Regions from separate parts of the Neobacillus sp. FW104-15D2 genome, predicted to be linked through region 4. Evidence: riboswitches for the same ligand, from Rfam matches in the RefSeq annotation. Region 4 holds a riboswitch; each other region holds the start of a gene.
The links. A riboswitch is a leader RNA that binds a small molecule or an ion and turns the genes downstream of it on or off. The one in region 4 is predicted to bind S-adenosylmethionine.
Positions count from the first base shown of each region.

Region 1 (3,208 bases), on a different contig from region 4:
CTGTTTGCAGAGCTGTAATAGGATGAATTTTATGAGCAGTACGAATAGTATTTGGGGCTGCCTCCGACATGCCTAGATATCGAACTTTCCCTTCCTTAACCAGTTCAGCCATAGCACCAATTGTTTCTTCGATAGGGGTATTAGGATCCACTCTATGCTGATAGTATAGGTCAATGTAATCCACGCCAAGTCGGCGAAGGCTGGCATCACATGCTTGCTTTACATATTCCGGTTTTCCATTTACACCAAGAAAGGTTCCGTCCTCTGAGCGAACATTTCCGAATTTTGTAGCCAGAATGACTTGATCTCTTCTTCCTTTGATGGCTTGTCCTACAAGCTCTTCGTTTTTACCCACACCATACATATCAGCAGTATCAAGAAAATTGACGCCAAGATCAAGTGCATGCTGGATTGTTTTGATCGATTCTTCGTCATTGCGATCTGCATAAAAATCAGACATCCCCATACAGCCTAATCCAATTGCTGACACCTCTAGACCTGTATTTCCAAGCTTTCTTTTTTGCATATACCTCTCTCCTTTTCGGTTTTTTGGCTGCTAAAAATTAGCCTGCGTCGATTATTGAGTTTTAAAGAATTACCTTTATATAGCTTTTGTAGGTTACCCTTTCCCAATATCTAGAATTCTTAAAATAAATCGTTTCTTATTTCTGTATTTACTTCCATACATCGTTTGAAATATTTACAACATGCTGAAGCTTAGCCCATTGCTGATCTTCTGTTAGCATATTACCCTCTTCCGTGGAAGCAAATCCACATTGCGGGCTAAGACAAAGCTGGTTTAAATCAACAAATTTTGCTGCTTCTTCAATACGGCGTTTTATTTCATCCGCTTTCTCGAGTTCACCGAATTTAGATGTAATTAATCCAAGAACAATATTTAAATCTGGTCTATTTACAAATCGAAGTGGTTCAAAGCCGCCTGCACGATCGCTGTCATATTCCAGGAAGAATCCATCAATATTTAAACCGGCAAATAATTTTTCCGCAACAGGCTCGTATCCTCCAGAGGAAATCCAGGTAGAACGGAAATTTCCGCGGCAGATATGCATGGTGATTTTCATATCCTCGGGACGTCCTGCAACAGCTTCGTTCAAGGTTTTTAAATATATTTCACCAAGATAGTCGGGGTCCATGCCTTTTGCACGAAGTTGTTCCTTTTGCTCATCAGAACAGAGGTAAGCCCAGGAGGTATCATCTAGCTGAAGATAACGGCATCCTGCATCGTAAAAGGATTGAAGTGCTTTTTTGTACGTTAAACCTAAATCATGAAAAAATTCCTCATTGTCACTGTACGCACTTTTTTCCACTTCCCCTCGGAAATGAAGCATACTTGGACTTGGGATAGTCATCTTAGCTGTATGTTCTCCAGCAATACTATGTAAAAATTTGAAATCCTCGATCATTGGATGACTAGTAAAATCCAGTTTCCCGGTAACTTTAATCCCACGGGAACTAGTTTGTTTTTGGTGGAATTGAATCCCGTTTTCTGAATTATAACCCTCTACTCCATCAAGACCTTCAAGGAAATCGAAGTGCCACCAGGCACGGCGGAATTCTCCATCGGTAACTGCTTTTAGCCCAATTTCCTTTTGTTTATTTACGATTCTTACAATTTCATCGTTTTCTATATTGCGCAATTGTTCCAATGATATTTCTCCAGATGCTTTCTGTTCGCGAGCTTTCTTTATTGTAGACGGTCTTAAAAGACTCCCAACCTGGTCAGCGCGAAAAGGCGGCTGTTTTGATGTTTCATGCAAATTTTTAAATTCTGACATTTTAGTCCCTGCTTTCTTAGTAAAATAAAAACTCTCCCTGGTAAAGGAAGAGTTGGATGACATACTCCTCCTCATCTTTAAGAACAATATGCTCTTAAGGACTTAGCACCATTCTGTTAAAAAAACAGCGGTTGCCGGGTTTCACAGGGCCACTCCCTCCACCACTCTTGATAAGGATTACTATAAAATTCAATACTTGTATCATACCGATTATAAAAATATTTCGCAAGAAAAAGACATAACCAGGGTATCTTCTTCTATTTTTATATTTCTACTAACTTTTCAGAAGGATTGGTTGAAAGGAACTTCTGGATCCTATCTGCTGCCTCAGCAAGTCTATGTGGCGGCTGAACCAGTGCCATACGCACATACCCTTCTCCCTGTTTGCCAAAAGCATCCCCAGGGACGACTGCCACTCCCTCTTTTTCCATCAATTCAAAAGCAAATTGGCGGGACGTCCAGCCTGATGGAATTTTGGCCCAGACAAACATGGTAGCGGGGGATGACTGCACCCTCCATCCGCTTTTATTAAGACCGTCAATTAAGGTGTTTCGGCGGTCTTCATATAATTTCACCTGGTCATCGAGAACAGAAAAATCAGAGATGAGGGCTTTTTCAGCCGCTCTTTGAATCGGCAGGAAAACTCCATAGTCCATATGAGATTTCAGAGATGATAGGATACTAATTGCTTTTGCATTCCCAAGCACATAACCAATTCTGCAGCCGGCCATATTGAACGTTTTTGATAAAGAGTTAAATTCAATCCCAACTTCTTTAGCACCTTCAACAGAAAGAAAACTAATTTGCGGATTATTATCGAAAATAAGCTCAGAATAAGCAAAGTCATGAACAACAAGAATTTGATGGAGCTTGGCAAACTCTACTACTTTTTCAAAAAACTCCTCATCCGCTAACGCTGTTACGGGGTTTCCTGGATAGCTGAGAATCATCATTTTCGTTTTATTTAAAACTTCAGATGGAATGTCCTCCAATTTGGGCAGAAATTTATTTTCCTGCAATAAAGGCATTGGATAAATTAATCCTCCGGCAATAGTCACGCTAGCTTCATAAATGGGATAGCCGGGATCTGGAACGAGAACATATTCTCCGGGATTAACGACAGCAGTAGCTAAATGGGAAAGTCCATCCTGGGAACCCATTAGCTGAAGAACTTCGTCCTGTGGATTTACCTCAACATGATAACGCTGTTTATAAAAATAGCTTACCGCTTCGTTAAATTCAGGCGTTCCTTTTAATGTATAACCATAATTCGCAGGATTCCTGCTATATTCCGCAATGGTCTCCATAACTAACTTTGTTGGCCCTAAATCTGGACTACCTACACTGAGATCAATAACGTCTTTTCCTCTTTTAACACAATCCTGTTTTCGGTCTGCTAATTCAGTAAAAAT
Region 1 is NZ_JBYTCJ010000005.1:122,587-125,794, reverse strand. It holds gene AC3WR0_RS06370 (aldo/keto reductase) at 1-526, opposite strand, end outside; gene AC3WR0_RS06365 (5-methyltetrahydropteroyltriglutamate--homocysteine S-methyltransferase) at 675-1,796, opposite strand; SAM riboswitch class I at 1,865-1,973, opposite strand; gene AC3WR0_RS06360 (LL-diaminopimelate aminotransferase) at 2,060-3,208, opposite strand, start outside.
Region 1: it holds a riboswitch for S-adenosylmethionine, as region 4 does, so the genes downstream of both, AC3WR0_RS06365 (5-methyltetrahydropteroyltriglutamate--homocysteine S-methyltransferase) here and AC3WR0_RS12490 (methionine biosynthesis PLP-dependent protein) in region 4, are expected to answer to the same signal.

Region 2 (3,208 bases), on a different contig from region 4:
TGTGTGGGAAGAGGCACTCATTCGGCTGTAAAAGATTCCTTCTGGAGGTTCTGCAGAAAGATCAAGAGTTCCCTGGTCTAGATGCCATTCCTCATATGGAACCTCAAGCTCCTCAAGCCTCCTGGTAAGATGATCTGTCCATTCACTATTTTCATGTATAACATATACCTTTTTCAAAGTATTTCCCCCTTTGAGTTCTTAGTGTGAAACAACCCTGTTTCTGCGTTCCTCAACCAACGGCATTACATCTCTTGCAAAACGTTCCATTTCTTCTAATTGCGGAGAGAACTGGAGAAGGAGCAAATCTAATCCCGCTTCTTCGTACTGGATAATACGGTCAGCAATTTGGTCTGGTGTTCCTACCAGATTTGGTCTTAGCCCACGGTTTGACACGGAGTAGTCCTGAAGCTGGATCTTTTGTTCAAGCTGTGATTTGCTTGTAAAATCTTTAAAGCCAGCGTAACCACTTGTGTCTTTTACGGTCGTAATTTTTTCAAGTTCCTGTAGTGCCTCTTCCTCCGTATCGCGGCAAATCACATATGCAGCCATTCCAAAAGAAGAAAGTGGAGCATTCTCAGTTTCAGAACGGCGGTCCTTCATTTCCGCAACTTTTCTTTGAATCTCTTCTACTGTACCGCCATGCATAACATAAGCATCACATTTTTCAACGATGGTTTGCTTGCCTTTCTCACTTTCCCCTCCAGCATATAGAATGGGATTTGGACGCTGAACTGGCTTTGGCGAAAGCTTTGCATTCTGGATATTGTAAAATTGTCCTTGATATGTAAAGGTGTCTTCTGTCCACATTCCTTTAAGTACATCAATAAATTCCTTTGTACGATCATATCTTTCGTCATGCTCGGTAAAAATCCCGTTATACTGCCGAGCCTCTTCCGCCCACCAGGCAGATACTACGTTCAGAGTAAAGCGGCCTTTACTAATTTGATCGATATTTGCTGCCATTTTTGCGGTTACGGCAGGATTATGAAAACCCGGGCGCACTGCTGCCATGATCTCGATTTTCTCTGTAACAGCTGCAAGACCAGCTGCTGTTGACCAGGCTTCCAATGAATCATGTTCAGGACCTTTTATATCATTTAAATTCAATTCAGCAACAAGAGTGGTTGAATATCCCCACTTTTCTGCTGATTGAACGACTTTTTTTGCATAGTCAAATGTGGGCGGCATATTCTCATCATCAACATTGCGAAGCCATCCGCCAAAAATAGGAAGCCAAAATCCGAACTTCATTTCTCATCTCTCCTCTAACTCATTCTCAAGTTTTCCAAGTGCTAAACTAGGTAAAGAAAAATAAAAAAAACTCTCCGGACAAGAAGAGAGTTCGTTAACTCTCTTCCTATCTCTCAAACAAACCTGTTTGATGGATTTGGCACAGTATTCCGCAGAACCTGTTGCCGAGGCTTCAAAGGGCCAGTCCCTCCACCTCTCTTGATAAGAAGAAATCGTTTATTGAGTTTAAGAGTTTTAATCATTTAAAGAGATAATAATTGAATTATAAGAATATGTCAATTATTAAATATTTTAATATAGTTTACATAATATTATTATTGTTTTTTATATTATGGCTTTACAGCTTTATTAAATATTAGGCCCTGTTAGACTTGCTTGTGGATTTCCTGCAACTTGTGTTCGCTTTCCGCTCCAAACAACAATGAACTTTAACACAGCCAAAATTTGAAACAAAGTTATTGACTTTTCGAGTACGAGAAGTATAATTAGAAATGCGCCTAATAAGCAGTAAGTTAATTAGTTTATACCATGTCTCAGTAGCTCAGTAGGATAGAGCAACAGTTTCCTAAACTGTAGGTCGGAGGTTCGAATCCTCTCTGGGACACTTAAAAACCCTTGATATTTCAAGGGTTTTTATTATTATATACATTCAAAATCAAAATTGCTGAAAAAATGAACTGATATCAAATATAATTATCATTATGGATAATGATTTCGTTGACTTTCCAATAAGAAAAAATGTCCATTATTAAAAGCCCTCTCAAAGAGAGGTGATTTTTCACAGTATTAATTGGGACAATCGATGTAAATTCAAATGCAGCAGTAGCCGTAGGAGAAAATTAACTAACTTGTTGGTTCTCTCACAGGAAGACCAATAACGGAGTCGGTCTTTCGATTCGCATCTTTGCCATTTGCCAATACAGCAAAATATACGGGCATCATCAAAAATGACGTGCAAGTTGGTAACATGATTGATTCGGAGATTATTCCAGGTGTACAGGACCAGACAGTGTAATCATGAAATACCTTTTTTAAGGGATTCATAAAAAAATGCCCCCTCTCTATTAATTTAAATACTAACGCTAAAAAAGACGAATTTTATAATCCGTCTTTTTTATTTGACCTTTAATCCAAGTCCCTATTAAACTCGACTGTTGAATTTTGCTTAAGGTAATGGCTTTACGTAGACAATTTGGGAGACTCCTCGCTGCGCAGCCCGGGCTCTCCTGCGCATCATTTCTGACTTGAGTCTCCTTAAATATTCAAAACAAATTATCTAACTAATAATTGAGTTCTTTTATTTTTAGGTGCCGTTTCCTGCATATAGATATTTTTTAATTCGCTTATTGTCATGTAATTCAATTCTTTATCATTAGGGTGGTAAATGCCGGTTTTGACCAGTTTTTCAATATAAAATTGTCTCACCTGCTGTAGCCCTCTTTCTAATAAAATGGCCATCATTATTACCTCCCTAAAATTTGTTGGAAACGCTTTCTCTATGTATATATTAATCTAAATTCAATCCTTTTTCACCGCCCGTTTGTGACGATTGTGTAACACTTCACATATTTAAATGTCAGCAGAAAATACCTGTTCAAAAAGATAAAATAGAAAAAAGTGGCATTAAACATTGTTAACTTTTTCACAAACAACCCTCTGAAAAACCCTCCTCTTAGGAGGGATTCCATATTATACTAGCCAAGAAATATATATTGGCAAGGAAATTAATGATAAGATCGTGCTGATAACAAACGAAGATGCGGTTTCGGTTGTTAATGAATTAAATCTTGTAGAAATCATAGCTGCTACAGCTGATCCTGGGAATGCTACCAGGAGGATAGCTTTAATAGTATCTTTATGATCCAAACCAATCAGGTTGGTAATTAAAATCATAAATAAAGGAATGGCAACAACCTTTAATACAGAGATACCAACCGCAACCTTTTGAAAGCTTATT
Region 2 is NZ_JBYTCJ010000022.1:11,525-14,732, reverse strand. It holds gene AC3WR0_RS16970 (ATP-grasp domain-containing protein) at 1-177, opposite strand, end outside; gene AC3WR0_RS16965 (LLM class flavin-dependent oxidoreductase) at 199-1,251, opposite strand; SAM riboswitch class I at 1,355-1,459, opposite strand; tRNA gene AC3WR0_RS16960 (tRNA-Arg) at 1,782-1,855, shown strand; gene AC3WR0_RS16955 (hypothetical protein) at 2,095-2,295, opposite strand; gene AC3WR0_RS16950 (Fur-regulated basic protein FbpA) at 2,524-2,712, opposite strand; gene AC3WR0_RS16945 (AEC family transporter) at 2,941-3,208, opposite strand, start outside.
Region 2: it holds a riboswitch for S-adenosylmethionine, as region 4 does, so the genes downstream of both, AC3WR0_RS16965 (LLM class flavin-dependent oxidoreductase) here and AC3WR0_RS12490 (methionine biosynthesis PLP-dependent protein) in region 4, are expected to answer to the same signal.

Region 3 (3,208 bases), on a different contig from region 4:
ATTATATGTATTTGAACATATCGTCAGCGGATTGAAAAAGGGCAAAAAGTATCAGGAAAAAGAAATAAATGAGTATATCAAACAATTTCATGAAGATTATGCAACTATACGCCGGGAATTTATCATGAACCATTATATGTACAGGGAAAATGGTATCTATGAGCTTAACCCAGAAGAAATGTGGGCTAAAATAGAAAATTAAAAAAGCAGCTGGTTGGCTGCCTTTTTTTTAAAAATTTAAGGTCTGTTTGTTGTTTTAAATAAAGGCTTTTATCTAAGAGCATGTTGCAATTTGAAGAAGCTGTGAGAAAAAATAGGCGAGACTCCTCGCAAAAATGCATTCGCATTTCCTTCTTGCGGTGACGACTCGGAGATGCCTTTTCAATGTCCTGCGGGAAGAGCAAGCCAGGCGGAGACCTCGAAGGTCGTTAGCGGTCGAGGAGGCGTGCTCCTGCGCCACAATATATTCGACGAAGAAAGCCAACCTTCTGCTCGTCGCAAAGCTGCAAGCAGCTATACACAGATGCGTCTCACGAAGTTATTTAAAGGCAGTTGGCTTTTATCATAACAAAGCTTACCAAAAGAGCCTAAATAAATGAAAAAGCATAAGATCCGTGACACTCATCTAAAATGCATTCGCATTTTCTTTGTGCGGCAATCATTCCATATCCTGTGGAAAACCAAGACACCGCAGGGAGCAACGAGCGAGGGAGCGGATTCTAGTGAATATCAACAATATAGTTAAACAAAGCCAAAAGTTTCAAGAGGAAAAGACTTTTTCTTATAACAACTCCCTAAGCTGCTGGGAAAGCTGTTCGATGCTTTTGATACTGCTGCGTTCTTTGATTAGATTTTTTCCTATTTCAAGGGTTTTTCTTTTTGCTGATAATCGTCTTTCATCTTCCGAAATGCTATCCAAATCAGCGACATGAGCAAGTCCTACCGTCCTGCGGATTAATTCGCATCCCGCAAATCCAAGTGAATCAGAAAAGTATTTTTCCAGAATGTAGTTCGAAAATTCATCGCTTACTGCAAAGGCCTCTTTGTTTTCTTCCTTCCAAAGTCGGCTGAATTCTTTTACAAATACCTTCCATACTGTTTCAATATGCTGGATGAAAGTATTTCGTTCCTTTTCATTTACGATAACCTGGAACGCCAAATTCGCAATTACCTGGCCGATATCAAAACCTGCTGGTCCGTAAAAAGCGAATTCCGGATCAATTACTTTTGTTTCTTTTGGACTTGCAAAGACACTTCCTGTGTGCAAATCACCATGAAGAAGAACTTCAGCTTCTGTTAAAAAGCTTTTTTTCAGAATAGATGCGTGGAATTTTAGCTCTTCATCATTCCAAAGCTCTTCCACGTCCTTTCTCAATCCTTCTTCGAAAGAGTTATTAGAAGAATTATAGAATGGATCTGTAAAGATCAGGTCCTCTGTAATTTTGCAAAGCTCGGGATTAATAAATTTCTTTGCCCATTCCTTTTTATCACTCGCTCCCAGGCCATAATCAGAGGTATAAAATAAAGTTTTTGCAAGGAATTCTCCCAAGTGCTGTGAAATTAACGGATATGTTTCACCGTTTAAAAAGCCAGTTCTTGCAATGGAAAGGTGCGAAAGGTCTTCCATAATGGTTACAGCCAGTACATCGTCACTGAAATAAACTTCTGGAACATAATCAGGGCAAATTTTTGCGGAAATTTTAAGCGCTTCCGCTTCGATAGTGGCTCTATGAAGTGTAAGTGGCCAGCTTTCTCCGACCACCTTGGCGTATGGCAATGCCTGCTTAATAATTATGCTCTTTCCGGACTGAGAGTCTTTAATTCTAAATACTAGATTTAAATTTCCATCACCGATTTCTTCGCAGGAAAGCGTGCTGTTTGGCTGAAAAAGTCCTTTAGAGATTGCAAGATTAATGGCGGTTTCTTCTGTTAATGCTTTATAAATATTGGCTGTCATTACACTCATTATTAATTCCTCCTCATTTTTGGAGGCTTTCCGCTTATAGATGCAAAAAGCCTCTTTCTTATCAGAAAGAGGCTTGAAGAGACGTATCTTCTCACCTCTTATCTTTCAGAAAGAAATTTCTTTCCGTAGGATTTAGCACCGTGCCTTAAGGGGATATTTCCCGGCGCAAATAGCGCCCCATTTCACAATGGAATTACAGTCGGTTGCTGGGCTTCAAAGGGCCATTCCCTCAGCCAGCTCTTGATAAGAGTTTAAAAAACTATTAATTTCAAACAATGTAAAAATAATAACAGTGAAATTTTAAAACTGTCAACTGTTTTTATAAAATTAATAAAATTCAGGTCTTCTATCTTCGAAGATAGGTATTAGCTTTCGAATCTCTCCTACACGGTCAAAGTCAACAGCTGCTGTGAGGACTTCCTCACCTTCTCCAGCCTCTGCGACGACTTCACCCCATGGGTCAATGATCATTGAATGACCTGCAAATTCGTTATTAGGATCACAACCGGACCGGTTGCAGGCAATGACAAAGCATTGGTTTTCAATAGCCCGGGCAATAAGCAAAGCACGCCAATGGTTTAAGCGGGGTTTTGGCCACTCGGCTACCACAAAAAGTGCTTCAGCTCCTTGGGAAGTATGTGTTCTGATCCATTCAGGGAACCGGATATCATAGCATATAACTCCAGCTAACTTACGGTTTTCAAGTTCAAACATGCCATCCTCTTCACCGGGAACAAGGTAATGATGCTCATCCATCAGTTTAAATAGGTGAAGCTTACTGTACTGTTTCTTCAGTTCCCCTTTGTTATCAATGATGAGGAGAGTGTTTTTTACTTCATTGTGAGTTTGGCCGGCAGCAGAGCCGCCAACAAGGTGCACCTTATATTTGTCTGCAATTTCCTTCAAAAAGCGGATTGTTTTACTGCAATCCTGATCAGCGATCTCGTCAAGCCTTGTTAAGTCGTAGCCGGTTGTCCATAGCTCAGGGAGGACCAGAATGTCGGGGTTTTCCCTCATTGCTTTCGCAATCAAATCCCTGGCTTTTAAATAATTAGCTTCAGGATCTCCAAAAACAATGTCCATCTGCAGGCATGCTATTTTTAGATTCACTGCTCCTCACTCCTTTTGAATGTTAAAATATTATTGATACAAGTTTTGCTGCTTCGTTTGTTTACAGCATTGTTTGTTTTTTAAAAATTTTCACTTTACAAGCTGCCACTATCGTTATATCATTTGTCACTA
Region 3 is NZ_JBYTCJ010000021.1:83,397-86,604, forward strand. It holds gene AC3WR0_RS16800 (DUF2087 domain-containing protein) at 1-202, shown strand, start outside; gene mtnK (S-methyl-5-thioribose kinase) at 782-1,966, opposite strand; SAM riboswitch class I at 2,062-2,216, opposite strand; gene AC3WR0_RS16810 (carbon-nitrogen family hydrolase) at 2,294-3,076, opposite strand.
Region 3: it holds a riboswitch for S-adenosylmethionine, as region 4 does, so the genes downstream of both, mtnK (S-methyl-5-thioribose kinase) here and AC3WR0_RS12490 (methionine biosynthesis PLP-dependent protein) in region 4, are expected to answer to the same signal.

Region 4 (3,208 bases):
GAATAATTTTCACCTGTCATCGCACGGCCACTTCCTTTTCCACTCTGGCAAATGCCTGCTCAAGATCATTAATTAAATCTTCATGGTCTTCAATACCAACAGAAAAACGCAATAGCCTATTGCAAACACCCGACTGTATTCTAATTTCCTCTGGTATGTCAGCATGTGTCTGTGTTGCCGGATAGGTTATTAAACTTTCAGTTCCTCCCAGACTTTCAGCAAAGGTAATGAGGGAAAGCCCTTGAAGGAAAGGATTAACCCATGACTCGTCCTTTACCCTAAAGGAAACCATGCCTCCTCTCCCGGGATAAAGCACATCTGTAATACCATCATGATTGCTTAGAAATTCAACTACTTCCTTAGCATTTTTCTCATGTTGTTTCATTCTCAGCGACAGGGTTTTCATTCCCCTCATTAACAGCCAGGAGTCAAATGGACTTAGTACCGCTCCTGCTCCATTATGGTAGAGAGCCAGAGCTTCACATAGTTCCTGGCCCTTACCTACAATCAAACCGGCAAGCACATCATTGTGTCCGCCAAGGTATTTGGTTGCACTATGTATAACAATATCAGCACCAAGATTTATCGGCTGCTGTAAAATTGGAGTATAAAAAGTATTATCAACAATTAGCAGGATGCCGTGCTCCTTAGCAATTTTTGAAACAGCAGAAATGTCTGATTGCTGCATGAGAGGATTAGTTGGAGTTTCAAGAAAGATTGCTTTTGTTTGCGGGGTAATCTTTTTCTCAATCTCCTCAGGACAACAGGTATTTACATACTGGGATTTTAATCCCCATTTTTTATAGCCCTGTTCAAGCAGACGATATGTACCGCCATATAGATCTTCACTTACAAGCCATTCATCACCAGACTGGAATAGTGATAAAACTGTAAAAATAGCTGCCATCCCAGAACTGCAGGCAAATCCCTGATCTCCGCACTCAAGGTCTGCAATTGTTTTTTCTAGCAGCTGTCTTGTTGGATTTCCGGTGCGGACATAATCAAACCCGGAGGATTGCCCAATTCCATCATGGCGGTAGGCTGTCGAAAAATAGACAGGAGGGTTAACAGTTCCTGTGGAAGATTCACTTCTATTACCGATTTGTGCAAGTTTTGTTTCAATTTTATACATTTTTTTCACTCCTTTAATGTTGGAAAGCTATATTGCATGAAAGCGGGATTTCATTGAGGGGAGGAGAAGAAAAATAAAAAAGCCTTCTATAAGAAGAAGACTTTTAAGTGCAGATTAAGCAGCCATTCTTCTTATCTCCCAAGTTACAATCCTAACTTGCTGGAATTAGCACCTTTTCAATGGCAAAGCCATTGATGGTTGCTGAGGTGTCATAGGGCCGTTCCCTCAACCTCTCTTGATAAGAAACAAATATTTAAATTATTTATAAAATTTACTACAATTTAAGGAATGTGTCAATTGTTTTTACAAATTTCCGACCTTTGACGGAGTCATTCTCAGTCTTTATTCTAAAGATTCTGCTTCCTGAAAAAGGTATAATGATGAAAAAGAGTGAAGAAACGGGGAGGAAAATGAAGTGGGGGAGGACAATCGGTATTCGGAATTAAAGATATTAAAAGAGATAGCCGAGCTATTAAATAATGGCACAGACCTAAAGCAGGTACTTACGCAGGTTTTAAAAAAACTGTTAAATGTAACTGGATTAAAGACAGGCTGGATATTTTTAATTAACAGTGACGGGCATTATGAAATGGCGGCAAATGAAAACTTGCCTAATGCCTTATCATTTAATAGGTGCGAGCCGATGTGTTCAGGTGAATGCTGGTGTATTAATCGGTATCTCAATGGAAGATTGGATAAGGCTACCAATATAATTGAATGCAAACGACTCGAAGATGCGATTGATTTAAACTGGGGAGAGACAAACGGACTAACACATCACGCAACTGTCCCTTTAAAAGCGGGGGATGAAAAATTCGGAATCCTTAATGTTGGTTCCCCGCAAAAAAGACATTTTGAGATAGACGAGCTAACCATGCTTGAATCCGTTGCCTTTCAAATAGGAACGGCCATTAAACGAATAAACTTAACACAGAAAGAACAGGAGCTCGCCCTGACCGCGGAAAGAAACAGGCTCGCAAGGGATCTTCATGATTCAGTTAATCAGCTGCTATTTTCACTTACTCTGACAGCAAGAGGAGGAATAGAAAGGTCTGAAGATCAAGAAGTAAAAGAAACCTTTGCTTACATCCAGGATCTTGCACAGGAAGCTCTTAATGAAATGAGGGCATTAATTTGGCAATTGCGTCCAAGAGGATTGGAATGCGGATTGGTCAGTGCACTAAAAAGCTACGGAGAAATGCTTGGGCTCAAAATGGACATCAAAGTAAAAGGCGTTATCTCTCTTCCAGGCCAGGTAGAGGAAGTGCTCTGGAGAATTGGCCAAGAGGCATTAGCTAACTGTAAAAAGCATTCCGGGCAGAATGAGGCAAGGCTGAAATTTACGATAAAAGAAAAAGAAGCATTTCTTGAAATCCGGGACGAAGGCTGTGGATTTTTATATGATGGAATAAAAGAACTTCCATCGTTGGGACTGAAAAATATGAAAAACAGGGCAGAAGCACTTAATGGGCGTTTTATATTAAAGAGTGAACTGGATAAAGGAACAGAAATCAAGATTGTCATTCCGGTTTAAAGGGGATATTTTTATATGGGAATTCGGATTTTAATTGCTGATGATCATCATGTGGTTAGAAGAGGCCTGGTTTTTTTTCTTAAAACTCAGCAGGGGATTGAAATAATTGGTGAAGCCAAAAATGGGCAGGAAGCAGTGGAGCTAGCTGCTCAAATGACACCAGATATCATATTAATGGATTTGGATATGCCAGTTATGAATGGTATAGAGGCGACACGGCAAATCAAAGCTCATAACCCTTTAATTAAGATTATGATGCTGACAAGCTTTTCTGATCAAGATCATGTTATTCCAGCCATCGAAGCAGGAGCTTCAGGCTACCAGCTTAAGGATATTGAACCGGATGAACTAGTCCGGGCAATTAAACAGCTGATGGATGGAGAAAACCAACTCCATCCAAAAGCAACTACTCACCTCCTTACACACTTTAACAATAGAAATAAACCGGAAAAAACCCCTCTGGATGAACTGACTAAGAGAGAAATGGATGTGCTGAAGGAAATTGCCAAAGGAAAAAGCAATAAAGAGATTGCCTTATCTTT
Region 4 is NZ_JBYTCJ010000013.1:109,507-112,714, reverse strand. It holds gene metC (cystathionine beta-lyase) at 1-20, opposite strand, end outside; gene AC3WR0_RS12490 (methionine biosynthesis PLP-dependent protein) at 17-1,132, opposite strand; SAM riboswitch class I at 1,261-1,377, opposite strand; gene AC3WR0_RS12485 (GAF domain-containing sensor histidine kinase) at 1,548-2,666, shown strand; gene AC3WR0_RS12480 (response regulator) at 2,682-3,208, shown strand, end outside.